2 regions of the Mesorhizobium sp. M0664 genome follow, and region 2 is predicted to be linked to the other one. Evidence: riboswitches for the same ligand, from Rfam matches in the RefSeq annotation. Region 2 holds a riboswitch; the other holds the start of a gene.
What was found. A riboswitch is a leader RNA that binds a small molecule or an ion and turns the genes downstream of it on or off. The one in region 2 is predicted to bind S-adenosylmethionine.

Region 1 (5,957 bases), on a different contig from region 2:
TACCGCCAACCGTGAACGCCGCCGGCAAAACCATTGTCGGCAGCGGCCTGACGCTGCACCTGACGACGATCGTGATCGGCCTCGTCGCCGTGCTCGCCTATGCCTATTTCGGGCTCAGGGCTCGGCGCACCCGCGAGAAGCATGGCTACGAAGCCGAGCCCTTCTCGCTGTTCGTCGTCAAGACCCTGGTGATCAGCGCGCTGGCGCTGTTTCTCGTCTACCAATTCGCCACCTATAGGGGCCTCCCCATCGTTCTCATGGTGATGGGCGTGCTGATCGCGTTGTTCGTCTTCGTTACCAAACGCATGACGATCGGCCGTCGCATCTATGCAATGGGCGGCAATGCCAAGGCAGCCCAGCTATCGGGCATCAAGACCGAACGGCTGACGTTGATGGTGTTCATCAATATGGGCGTGCTGTCGGCACTCGGCGGTCTGATTATCGCAGCGCGCCTGGGGCAGGCTGTGCCGGCGGCCGGCCTCGGCAGCGAGCTCGACGTCATCGCCGCGGTGTTCATCGGTGGCGCTTCGGCGATGGGCGGCGTCGGCCAGGTCATCGGCGCGGTGGTCGGCGGCTTCATCATGGGCGTCATGAACAACGGCATGTCGATCATGGGCGTCAATGTCGACTGGCAGCAGGTGGTCAAAGGCCTGGTGCTGCTCGGCGCCGTCGTCTTCGACGTCTACAACAAGAACAAGGCTTGAGAGGCAACCAGGAGGCATACGGGTCACATCGCGGCGCTGCCGGGCGGCGCAAAGAAGTCCCCCGAGGGACCTGATCCGCGAGCGCAATCCGGACGAAGAATTTCAACCGAGGCGCGGACAGGGTCCTGGCCGCGCAGGGCAGGGTTTGCCGAGAAAGGGCAGGCCAGCCCACAATTCAGAGAGGGTTACCATGCTGATCTCACAAATCCTCGACGACGCCGAGACGATCCGCGTCGTTGCCCGCAACGGCGGCAAGACCCGCGTCATCAACGGCGCCCGCAGCGTCTATTCGCTGGCGATGGAAGCCGCGCGTACCGGCAGCGGGCTTGTCGCCCTGATCGAGCGCAAGGGCTTCGGCGAAACCGTCGATCTCGACGCAGCCTACAAGAAGGGACGGCTGCTGTCGCCGATCAACCATCCCGATCCGGCGCATCTCCATCTCACCGGCACCGGGCTGACGCATCTCGGCTCCGCCGCGACCCGCGATTCCATGCACAAGAAGCTCAGCACGGACGGCGAGGAACAGCTGACCGATTCCATGAAGATGTTCCGCATGGGGCTTGAGGGCGGCAAGCCGGCGAAAGGCCAGATCGGCGTGCAGCCGGAATGGTTCTACAAGGGCAACGGCACCATGGCGGTGGCGCCCGGGGCGGCGCTTATGTCGCCGGCCTTCGCCCAGGATGCCGGCGAGGAGCCGGAAATCGCCGGTATCTATGTGATCGGCGACGACGGCGCCCCGTTCCGCGTCGGCTTCACGCTGTCTAACGAGTTTTCCGACCACGTCACCGAGCGTGTGAACTATCTCTTCCTTGCCCATTCCAAGCTGCGCAACGCTTCGTTCGGGCCGGAGATCCTGATCGGCGATCTGCCGTCCGATATCCGCGGCGCTTCACGCATCCTGCGCGACGGCAAGCTGCTTTGGGAAAAGCCGTTCCTGTCGGGCGAGGCGAACATGTCGCACACCATTGGCAATCTCGAGCATCACCACTTCAAATACTCGGCCTTCCGCCAGCCGGGCGACGTGCATGTGCACATGTTCGGCACGGCGACGCTGTCCTTTGCCGACGGCATCAGGACCGAGGCCGGTGACGTATTCGAAATCGAGGCGCAGGATTTCGGCCTGCCTCTGCGCAACCCGCTTGAAATCGAGCAGCCGGTGAAGGTGGCGGTGAAGGCGTTGTAAACTGGTGACATAATTCAGGGGCGAGAAATGAACGGCCTGCGGATTGGCACTGTGTTCGTAAGTTTAGTCCTGTTCCTCGCCTATTTCTCCCCAGCGGCTTACAGCGCCGGACAATGCAGCGCAAAATCCTATCGCGGGGCCCGGATGTCGATGACTAACCGGCTTCTGGCCACCGGTCATTCGAAATCGCAAGTGAGCTTTCTGATGCGCAACGCGGATCGCATGACGTCCGCACTCCGCGCTGACAGACTGAACGACAATGGCAGAGCCTGCGGTATCGACTCCGCCAGAGCCCATGTGCTGGGATGTATCGACAAGCAGTTGTTCCCCTTGCAGTCCAGCTCAAGCGCCTCACTTGACGACGAGAAGCAAACCAGAGGATTTTGGGGGAAGAAGCGATTGGCAGTGCGAGAACTGCTCTTTATCGGTCAGTTTCATGGCTGCCTTGGCGCCGCGAAAGAATATCTGTTTCGCGGCTGACGGAATTGCGAACAAGCTCAGCGGGCGGCGCGGAAATGCTTGGACAGTTTCAGGCCCTGCGCCTGATAGTTCGAGCCGAGATCTGTGCCGTAGAGCGCCCGCGGCCGTTTCAGCATGTGCTCGTAGACCAACCGTCCGACGATCTGGCCGTGATCGAGGATGAACGGCACTTCGTGGCTACGCACCTCGAGCACCGCCCGACTGCCGGTGCCGCCCGACGCCGAATGGCCGAAACCCGGGTCGAAGAAACCGGCATAATGGACGCGGAACTCGCCGACCAGCGGATCGAAGGGCGTCATTTCGGCCGCGTAGAGCGGCGGCACATGCACCGCCTCGCGCGACACCAGAATATAGAATTCGTCCGGATCGAGCACCAGCTCGCCGGCACCGCTCTTGTAGAGCGGCTCCCAGAAATCGACGACATCCTGCGCGGCGCGCTTGTCGACGTCGACCAGGCCGGTGTGGTGCTTGCCGCGATAGCCGACAAGCCCATCCTTGTCGCCGTCGAGGTCGATCGACAGCGCGATGCCGCCGCCTGAGATGTTGGGTGGTTCGGTGGCGACCAACATTTCGGCGCGGTGCAACTCGTGCAGCTCGTTTTCCGACAAGAGCGCATTGCCGGTGCGGAACCTGATCTGCGACAGCCGCGAGCCGGTCCGCACGACGATCGGGAAAGTGCGCGGGCTGACCTCCAGGTAGAGCGGGCCTTCATAGCCGGCGGCGATCTTGTCGAACTCGTGGCCGCGGTCGGTCATTACCCGAGTGAAGATATCGAGCCGTCCGGTCGAGCTTTTCGGGTTGGCGGAGGCGGAAATATGGGCGGGCAGCGCCAGGCTTTCGAGCAGCGGCACGATGTAGACGCAGCCGGTTTCCAGCACAGCACCTTCGGCGAGGTTGATCTCGTGCAGCTTCAGCCGGTCGAGCTTGTCGGCAACCCTGTGGTCCGGGCCGGGCAAGAAGGAAGCACGCACCCGCCAGGCCTTGTCGCCGAGCCTGAGGTCAAGGCTGGCCGGCTGGATCTGATCGGCATCGAGCGTGCGCGGCGATTTCAGCGCGCCCGTCTGGAACAGCGCGGAAATATCCTGATCGGGAAGAATGCCTGTCTGCCGCAAGGGTCTGGCTCCGTTCGAACGCCGGGCGAGGTCTTGTTCTGTCGCAGGTCCGACCGTGGACGCCTTTGGCACCTGCTTGGTACAACCCTCTTAATCATGCCGGCAATTGACGCAAGCGTGGCGCGGGTCTAAAGCTCGTTATCCCGTGGTGATTTGGCCGGTCGGCTTGCAGCCACGTTAAACAAGTCGCTAAAGGACCGTCGGGCCGCAAGGCCATATGGACCGGTTGCGACTTTCGCGACCGGTTTTTTGTTGTTTGGACCAATTTTGGTGTTTGGATGGAATGATGACCAAGAAGCGCGACTGGAAGCCTCAGACCGCACTCGTGCATGCCGGAACGCTGCGTTCCGGCTTCGGCGAGACCTCCGAGGCGATGTATCTCACCCAAGGCTATGTCTACGAGACGGCGCAAGCGGCGGAGGCGCGCTTCAAGGGCGAGGAGCCGGGCTTCATCTATTCGCGCTATGCCAATCCGACGGTCGACATGTTTGAGAAACGCATGTGCGCGCTGGAAGGAGCCGAAGACGCGCGCGCCACGGCATCCGGCATGGCGGCGGTGACGGCAGCACTGCTGTGCAGCGCCAAGGCGGGCGACCATATCGTGGCGGCGCGCGCGCTGTTCGGCTCCTGCCGCTGGGTGGTCGAGACGCTGGCGCCGAAATACGGCATTGAGGCAACGCTGGTCGACGGCACCGACATCGCCAATTGGGAAAAGGCGGTCAAGCCAAACACCAAACTGTTTTTCCTGGAAAGCCCTACCAATCCAACGCTGGAGGTAGTCGACATTGCCGCCGTCGCGGCACTTGCCAATTCGATCGGCGCCAGGCTGATCGTCGACAATGTCTTCGCTACGCCCTTGCAGCAGAAACCCCTGCAGCTCGGCGCCCACATCGTCGTCTATTCGGCCACGAAGCATATTGACGGCCAGGGGCGCTGTCTTGGCGGCATCGTTCTGTCGGACAAGAAATGGATCGACGAGAACCTGCATGACTATTTCCGTCACACCGGCCCGAGCCTTTCGCCCTTCAATGCCTGGACCCTGTTGAAAGGCTTGGAGACGCTGCCGCTACGCGTACGCCAGCAGACGGAAAGTGCCGGCCGCATCGCGGATTTCCTGGCCGAGCACCCGCAAATCGCCCGCATCATCTATCCCGGCCGCGCCGACCACCCGCAAGCGGCCGTGGTCAAGAAGCAGATGTCGGGTGGCTCGACGCTGATCTGCCTGGATGTGAAGGGCGGCAAGCAGGCCGCCTTTGCCTTCCAGAACGCACTCGACGTCGTGCTCATTTCCAACAATCTCGGCGACGCCAAGAGCCTGATCACCCATCCGGCGACGACGACGCACAAGAACTTGACCGATGAGGCCCGCGCCGAGCTCGGCATCGGACCGGGAACGCTCAGGCTGTCAGTTGGCCTTGAGGACGCCGACGACCTGCTCGAAGACATCGAGCAGGCACTGAGAGTTGCCGGATAAGGGCTGGCCGAACAGAGGCGAGCGGGAACGCGCCCGATCAGGCACCGGACGGGGTCTCTTCCAGCTCCGCGACGGTCTTTGTCTGGATAGTCATCACGTTGCCGCGCCAGTCGACGGCGCCGCTCAGCCATCCGCGCGCCCAAATGGCGGGAAGCATCAGGTCTCGCGCCATCATCGCCGGGATCGTGCGCGGCGACAGCTGCCATCCCTTAGCCGAGGCCAAAGCGCATTCCGGCAGGTAGGCCGCGACCAGCACGGCGATGGCGGTTGCCGGCAGGCTGACGCCGGCGTCAGCCGCCGCGATCAGCGCAAGCACCAGCGGCGGCGCCGCGCCGATCAGGATCTCGGGGGCGAAGAACAGCGCGAAGGTGACGCGGCGCAGCCGCGCCCAGCGCGCCTGCCGCGACCAGATCTCGCCAAGCGTGCGCCGGCCGAGCGGCTGTTCGAAGGGCGAGGCGACAAGATTGACCCGCAGTCCGAGCCCGTTGACCAGCTTGGTCGCGGCGGCGTCCTCGGCGATCTCGGCGGCAAGCGCGCGGATGCCGCCATTGGCGTCGAGCATCGGCTTGTTCCACAACATGCTCTTGCCCTGCGCGAAGCCGAGGCCGAGCGCCTCTCCGGCGTACTGCCAGCGTGCCTGCAGCGTGTTGAGAAAGGCGCATTCGACCTCCCCCCAGAAGCCGTCCGGCCGTGAGCCGATCGGCGTCGAGCAGACGAGGCCAGTGCCATGCCGCCATGCCGCCATCAGCTGCTGGACGTAGTCGCTCGGCATAAGCACATTGGAATCGGCAAGGATGACCCAGCGATAATGCGCCGCTTCCCAACCCTTCACGCAATTGTTGAGTTTTGGATTGCCGCTGATGCGGTCGTCACCGACTAGAAGGCGGGCGCGAATAGCTGGAAAGCGCGCCATTGCGGCGGTGATCGGCTTGACCACCGGGTCGTCGGCATGGGCAACGCAGAAGATGAGTTCGTAGCGCGGCCAGTCGAGTGAGAAGGCGCGC
Region 2 (5,957 bases):
GCGGTAGCCATGCAGGCGGGCGCGCCGCGTCTCGACATGTGCGAATCCCGGTCGCCAGATCAGTGAGCCGTAGCCAAAAACCCAAAAATCGCCCATATCGCCAAGCCTGATTGTGACGACCACCTCACCGGTGGTGTTTCAGTCCGTCTACCTGTTGGTGCCGCAAGCGACAGCCCGCCCGTGCCACCCCGCGTTAACGAAAGCCGCAGCATGACGTCAAGTGACGAGCGCCCGCCGCCCAGCCAACGTCGCCGCCTGTTGTGGCTTGCCGCTTTCATCCTCGTGCTGTTCGGCATCTACAGCGCCGGCTGGTTCTACCTGGCGGACCTGGTCGAGAGCGCCACCAAAAAGGCGGTCGCCGATCTCGACGACAAAGGCATCAAGGCCGACTGCGCCAATCTCGCGGTCAGCGGCTATCCCTTCAGCTTCACCGTTTCCTGCGACAGCCTGGCTTACGAGGACGACAGCCGCAACGTCGCGGCATCGACAGGCAAGATCAACGCCGCCACGCAGATCACCCGGCTTCTGTCGCCTGCCGCCGAGCTCAGGGGGCCGCTCAGGACCTCTGTTCCCGGCATGACCCCGCTCTGGATCGACTGGGATGATCTGCGGGCCGACATGAAGCTGTCCTGGCCGCTGCCGAGGCGCCTCTCGCTGCAGGCAGAAGGCCTGTCCGGCCAGACCGATCCGGCAGACGACACCGATCCCGTCTCGCTGTTCAGCGCCGGAACCGCCACCGGACAATTGCGCCCAAACGGCCCGGACATCGACTATGCCGGCAATTTCACCGATCTTGAAATCGACGCGGCGGCCATCGACGGGCGCGTCTTGCCGCCGCTCGACGGCAGCGGCGACCTGACGCTGAAGAACGGCGTCACGCTGATCAAGGCAAATCCGAAGAGCCTGCGCGGCCAGGCGGCCGAAATCCACAAGCTCGATCTGTCGTCCGGAACTGCGCGCATCACCGTTTCGGGACCGCTGTCGGTCGATGACGACGGTCTCATAAATGCCGACCTGACGATCAGGCTCAATGATCCAAAGGCCGTGGCGGCAATCCTCGCCACCGCCATCCCCGAGCAGAAGAAACAGATCCAAACCGGCTTTGCCGGACTGGCGCTGCTCGGCAACCAGCCGTCGATGCCGCTGAAGATCGTCAGGGGCAAGGCCTCGCTCGGCTTCATCCCGCTCGGCAAGATCAAGCCGCTCGACTAGAGCAACTCCAGGAAAAGTGTGAAACGGTTTTCCGTCCGGAATTGCGCAAAACAAAGAGATAGAGCGGTTCGGCGTTTCTGTGAAACGATGAACCGCTCTAAGCCGGGCCGGCCTGCGATCGGCCTGCCGCGGCTTATCCCTTCGGCGGGTGTTCGACTGCCTGGCGGCCGAAATCCGGTACGTCGATATCCTGGCCGGCCTCGATGATCGAGCGGCGGACGGCGCGGGTGCGGGTGAACAGGTCGAACAGTTTTTCGCCGTCGCCCCAGCGGATCGCCCGCTGCAGCGAGGACAGATCCTCGGAAAACCGCGCCAGCATTTCGAGAATGGCGTCCTTGTTGTGCAGGCAGACGTCGCGCCACATGGTCGGGTCGGACGCCGCGAGACGAGTGAAGTCGCGAAAGCCGGAAGCCGAGTATTTGATGACCTCGGACTTGGTCACCGACTCCAGATCGTCGGCGGTACCGACGATGTTATAGGCGATGATGTGCGGCAGGTGCGAAACGATGGCCAGCGTCATGTCGTGATGCTGCGGGTCCATCGTGTCGATGTTGGAGCCGCAGCGGCGCCAGAATTCCGAGAGCTTTTCCAGTGCTGCGGGATCGGTGCCGGGCAGCGGCGTGAAAATGCACCAGCGGTTCTCGAACAGTTCGGCAAAACCGGCGTCCGGTCCCGATTTTTCGGTGCCGGCCAAAGGATGGCCGGGGATGAAGTGCACGCCATCAGGCACGTGCGGCTGCATCTGCGCGATCACCGACGCCTTGGTCGAGCCGACATCGGTGAGGATGGCGCCCTTCTTCAGCGCCGGCGCGATCTCCGCGGCGACCGTACCGGAAGAACCGACCGGCACCGAAACGATAACCAGATCAGCATCGCGAACCGCCTCTTTCGCATCCGTCGTATAGGTGTCGCCAAGGCCGAGTTGGCTCGCCCGTGCCAGCGTCGCTTCGCTGCGCGTCGAAATCGCGATTTGGCCGGCGAGCCCCTCGCGGCGGATGACGCGGGCCAGCGACGAGCCGATCAGGCCGATGCCGACCAGCGCGATTTTTTCGAACATCGGTGATGTCATGGTGTTCTAGCTTTTCAGGAATGTCGCGAGTGCTGCGACAACGCCGCGATTGGCCTCTTCGGTGCCGATGCTCATGCGCAGCGCGTTGGGAAAACCGTACCCGGAAACGCGCCGCAATATGTAGCCGCGCGCACTGAGGTAGTCGTCGGCGGCCGCCGCCGAATGCCTTTTGTCCTCGGGAAAGTGGATGAGGATGAAATTGCCGACGCTCGGCGTCACCCGCAGCCCGAGCCCGCTTAGTTGCTCGCTCAGCCAGGCCAGCCAGGTCTCGTTGTGCGCGACGCTGCGTTCGATATGGGCGCGGTCGTGGATCGCCGCGATGCCGGCCTCGATTGCCGTTGCATTGACGTTGAAAGGCCCGCGCACGCGGTTGATCGCGTCGATGACGTGCATTGGCGCATACATCCAGCCGATCCGCGCCCCGCCCAGGCCCAATTTGGAGAAAGTGCGGGTCATGACCACGTTTTCCGCGCTGCCCACCAACTCGACGCCGGCTTCATAATCGTTGCGCCGGACATATTCGGCGTAAGCTGCATCCAGCACCAGAAGCACGTTTCGCGGCAGGCCGGCATGCAGGCGGCGCACCTCCTGGAACGGCACGTAGGTGCCGGTTGGATTGTTTGGATTGGCAAGGAAGATGATCCGGGTAGCCGGCGTCACCGCGGCGAGGATCGCATCGATATCGGCGCGTTCATCGGTCTCCTTGACCGTCACCGGGACGGCACCGGCCGACTGTATGTAGATCTTGTAGACCATGAAGCCGTGTTCGGTGATGATGGCTTCGTCGCCGGGCGCGAGGTAGGTCTGCGCCAGCAGGCCCAGAATCTCGTCGGAGCCGTTGGAGCAGACGATGTTCGCCGGGTTGAGCCCGTGCACCTCGGCGATCGCTTCCCTCAGGCGCCTGGCGCTGCCGTCGGGATAGACCGCGAGCTTGTCGGCGACCGCGCGCGCGGCCTCTATCGCCTTTGGCGAAGGGCCGAGCGGGTTCTCGTTCGCCGACAATTTATGGACCTTGGCGACACCTTCAGGCGCCGCGCTCTTGCCGGGCACATAGGCTTCGATGTCCATGATGCCGGCGCGGGGCTTTGGACGTGTCTGATCCGGTGTCTGGCTCATTTCATGAAATCCGTCGAGAGTGCCTCCATCCGGAAGCCGCAGCGGAAATACAAGCCGTGGCCCGGAATGTCGAGGGGCGGCAATTCGGGATCAAGAACTTGCCGTTGACGAAGCCATGCGCGAGTCATAGAAGAACGGCTACAGTTCCGTGGTGATTTGGCCGGTCGGCTTGCAGCCACGTTAAACAACTTGCTAAAGGGCCGTTTGCATCTTGTAACCGGCTTTGCGAAGGCATGGCCGGTTTTTTGTTGCCAGACCGGTGGACAACTGAAGGCCGGGCAAGGAGATGTGATGGTCGCTTTGCGCGCGCGAAAAACCAACAACGAGGCCGACCAGCCGTCGAGCCCGGTGTTGCGTTTCGGCGCCGACAAGCCGCTCAAGCTCGACGCCGGCACGCTGCTGTCGCCGTTCCAGATTGCCTACCAGACCTATGGCACGCTCAACGACGCGCGCTCCAACGCCATCCTCGTCTGCCATGCGCTGACCGGCGACCAGCACGTCGCCAACACCAATCCGGTGACCGGCAAGCCGGGCTGGTGGGAAGTGCTGATCGGTCCCGGCAAGATCATCGATACCGACCGTTTCTTCGTCATCTCGTCAAACGTCATCGGCGGCTGTCTCGGCTCCACCGGCCCCGCCTCGACCAATCCCGCCACCGCCAAGCCCTACGGGCTCGACCTGCCGATCATCACCATCCGCGACATGGTGCGGGCGCAGTTGATGCTGGTCGAGCATTTCGGCATCGAACAGCTGTTCAGCGTGCTGGGCGGCTCGATGGGCGGCATGCAGGTGCTGCAATGGGCCTCGAGCTATCCCGAGCGCGTCTTCTCGGCGCTGCCGATCGCCACCGGCGCCCGCCATTCCTCGCAGAACATCGCTTTCCACGAGGTCGGCAGGCAGGCGGTGATGGCCGACCCGGACTGGCATGGCGGCAAGTATTTCGAGCACGGCAAGCGGCCGGAAAAGGGGCTGGCGGTGGCGCGCATGGCCGCCCACATCACCTATCTGTCGGAAGCAGCGCTGCACCGCAAGTTCGGCCGCAACCTGCAGGACCGCGAAGCCCTGACCTTCGGTTTCGATGCCGACTTCCAGATCGAGAGCTATCTGCGCCATCAGGGCATGACGTTCGTCGATCGCTTCGATGCCAACTCCTATCTCTACATGACCCGGGCGATGGACTATTTCGATCTCGCCGCCGACCATGGCGGCCGGTTGGCCGATGCCTTCGCCGGCACCAAGACGCGCTTCTGCCTGGTTTCGTTCACTAGCGATTGGCTGTTCCCGACCGAGGAGAGCCGCTCGGTCGTGCACGCGCTGAACGCGGCCGGCGCCTCGGTATCGTTCGTCGAGATCGAGACCGACCGCGGCCACGACGCCTTCCTGCTCGATGAGCCCGAACTGTTCGCCGCCATCAAGGGCTTCATCGCCTCGGCCGCGCGGGCGAGAGGGCTCGGCGCATGACCCCGAAAAGTTGCGGATTGTTCGGATCAGGACCATGTGCCAGGCATCAGCGCATGACCCCGAAAAGTTGCAGGCTTTTCGGATCAGGGTCATGTGCCGAGCAAGAGCCGAAGGCATGAGCGTCAACCGCGCCCAGCGCGTCGACCTCGAAGTCGTCGCCGATCTCATCCCGCCGCAGTCGCGGGTGCTGGACGTCGGTTCCGGCGACGGCCTGCTGCTCGAATTGCTGCAGGAGACCAAGAAGGTCGATGGCCGCGGGCTGGAACTGTCGCAGCGCGGCGTCAACGAATGCGTGGCGCGCGGCCTGTCGGTTATTCAAGGCGATGCCGACAAGGATCTCCAATTCTATCCCGACAAGGGTTTCGACTTCGTCGTTCTGTCGCAGACCTTGCAGGCGACCCGCAATCCGAAGCTGGTGCTCGACGAACTGCTCCGGATCGGCAACCGCGCCATCGTCTCATTCCCGAATTTCGGCCACTGGCGGGTGCGCCTTTCGCTGCTCTTCAACGGCCGCATGCCGGTGACCAAGGACCTGCCCTATTCCTGGTACGACACGCCCAACATCCATTTCTGCACCATTCGCGACTTCGTCAATCTGTGCGACGAGCTTGGCGCGACGGTGGAAAAGGCAACCGCGCTCGACGCCAACGGCCAGCGGATCGGCTTCTCCATGCCTTGGTGGTTCTGGAACTTTTTCGGCCAGCAGGCGGTATTCCTGCTGAAACGATAGGTTTGACAGGCAGAAGCAACGAACCTCAGACCTGCGCAAGAAACCATATTTTCAATTTTCAATCCAATGAAGTTGCCCGGCATTCTTTGTTGCTTTAACAGGTCTCAAACGGGTTGGTTTGGGGGAAGCAATGAAGACGTTAGTATTAGCAACAGCTTTGATGTCGGCCACTTTGATTTCCGGATGCACGACGTCGAAGACCGATTTCCAGAATGGACAAGTCGCGTTGAGCGGCAGCCCGGCGCTGAAACGGCAGGCGATCCAGCGGTGCATGACCAAATTCAAGATGCGGTTCGGCAAGGTTGAAAGGGCAAACCTCGCCGCGCTCATGAACGTCCCGGATGCCGGATTGGAACACACGTTCTGCAC

Region 1: it holds a riboswitch for S-adenosylmethionine, as region 2 does, so the genes downstream of both, NKI39_RS02010 (O-succinylhomoserine sulfhydrylase) here and metX (homoserine O-acetyltransferase MetX) in region 2, are expected to answer to the same signal.

What each region holds. Positions count from the first base shown of each region.
Region 1 is NZ_JAMYPW010000001.1:450,521-456,477, reverse strand. Features, by position in the region: gene mmsB (multiple monosaccharide ABC transporter permease) at 1-704, shown strand, start outside; gene araD1 (AraD1 family protein) at 895-1,887, shown strand; gene NKI39_RS02020 (hypothetical protein) at 1,915-2,367, shown strand; gene NKI39_RS02015 (2'-deoxycytidine 5'-triphosphate deaminase) at 2,385-3,479, opposite strand; SAM riboswitch at 3,615-3,692, shown strand; gene NKI39_RS02010 (O-succinylhomoserine sulfhydrylase) at 3,763-4,953, shown strand; gene NKI39_RS02005 (ceramide glucosyltransferase) at 4,991-5,957, opposite strand, start outside.
Region 2 is NZ_JAMYPW010000006.1:26,305-32,261, reverse strand. Features, by position in the region: gene NKI39_RS10115 (gamma-glutamylcyclotransferase) at 1-96, opposite strand, end outside; gene NKI39_RS10110 (DUF2125 domain-containing protein) at 211-1,212, shown strand; gene NKI39_RS10105 (prephenate/arogenate dehydrogenase family protein) at 1,346-2,281, opposite strand; gene hisC (histidinol-phosphate transaminase) at 2,288-3,397, opposite strand; SAM riboswitch at 3,536-3,613, shown strand; gene metX (homoserine O-acetyltransferase MetX) at 3,689-4,858, shown strand; gene metW (methionine biosynthesis protein MetW) at 4,974-5,588, shown strand; gene NKI39_RS10085 (hypothetical protein) at 5,640-5,861, opposite strand; gene NKI39_RS10080 (hypothetical protein) at 5,860-5,957, shown strand, end outside.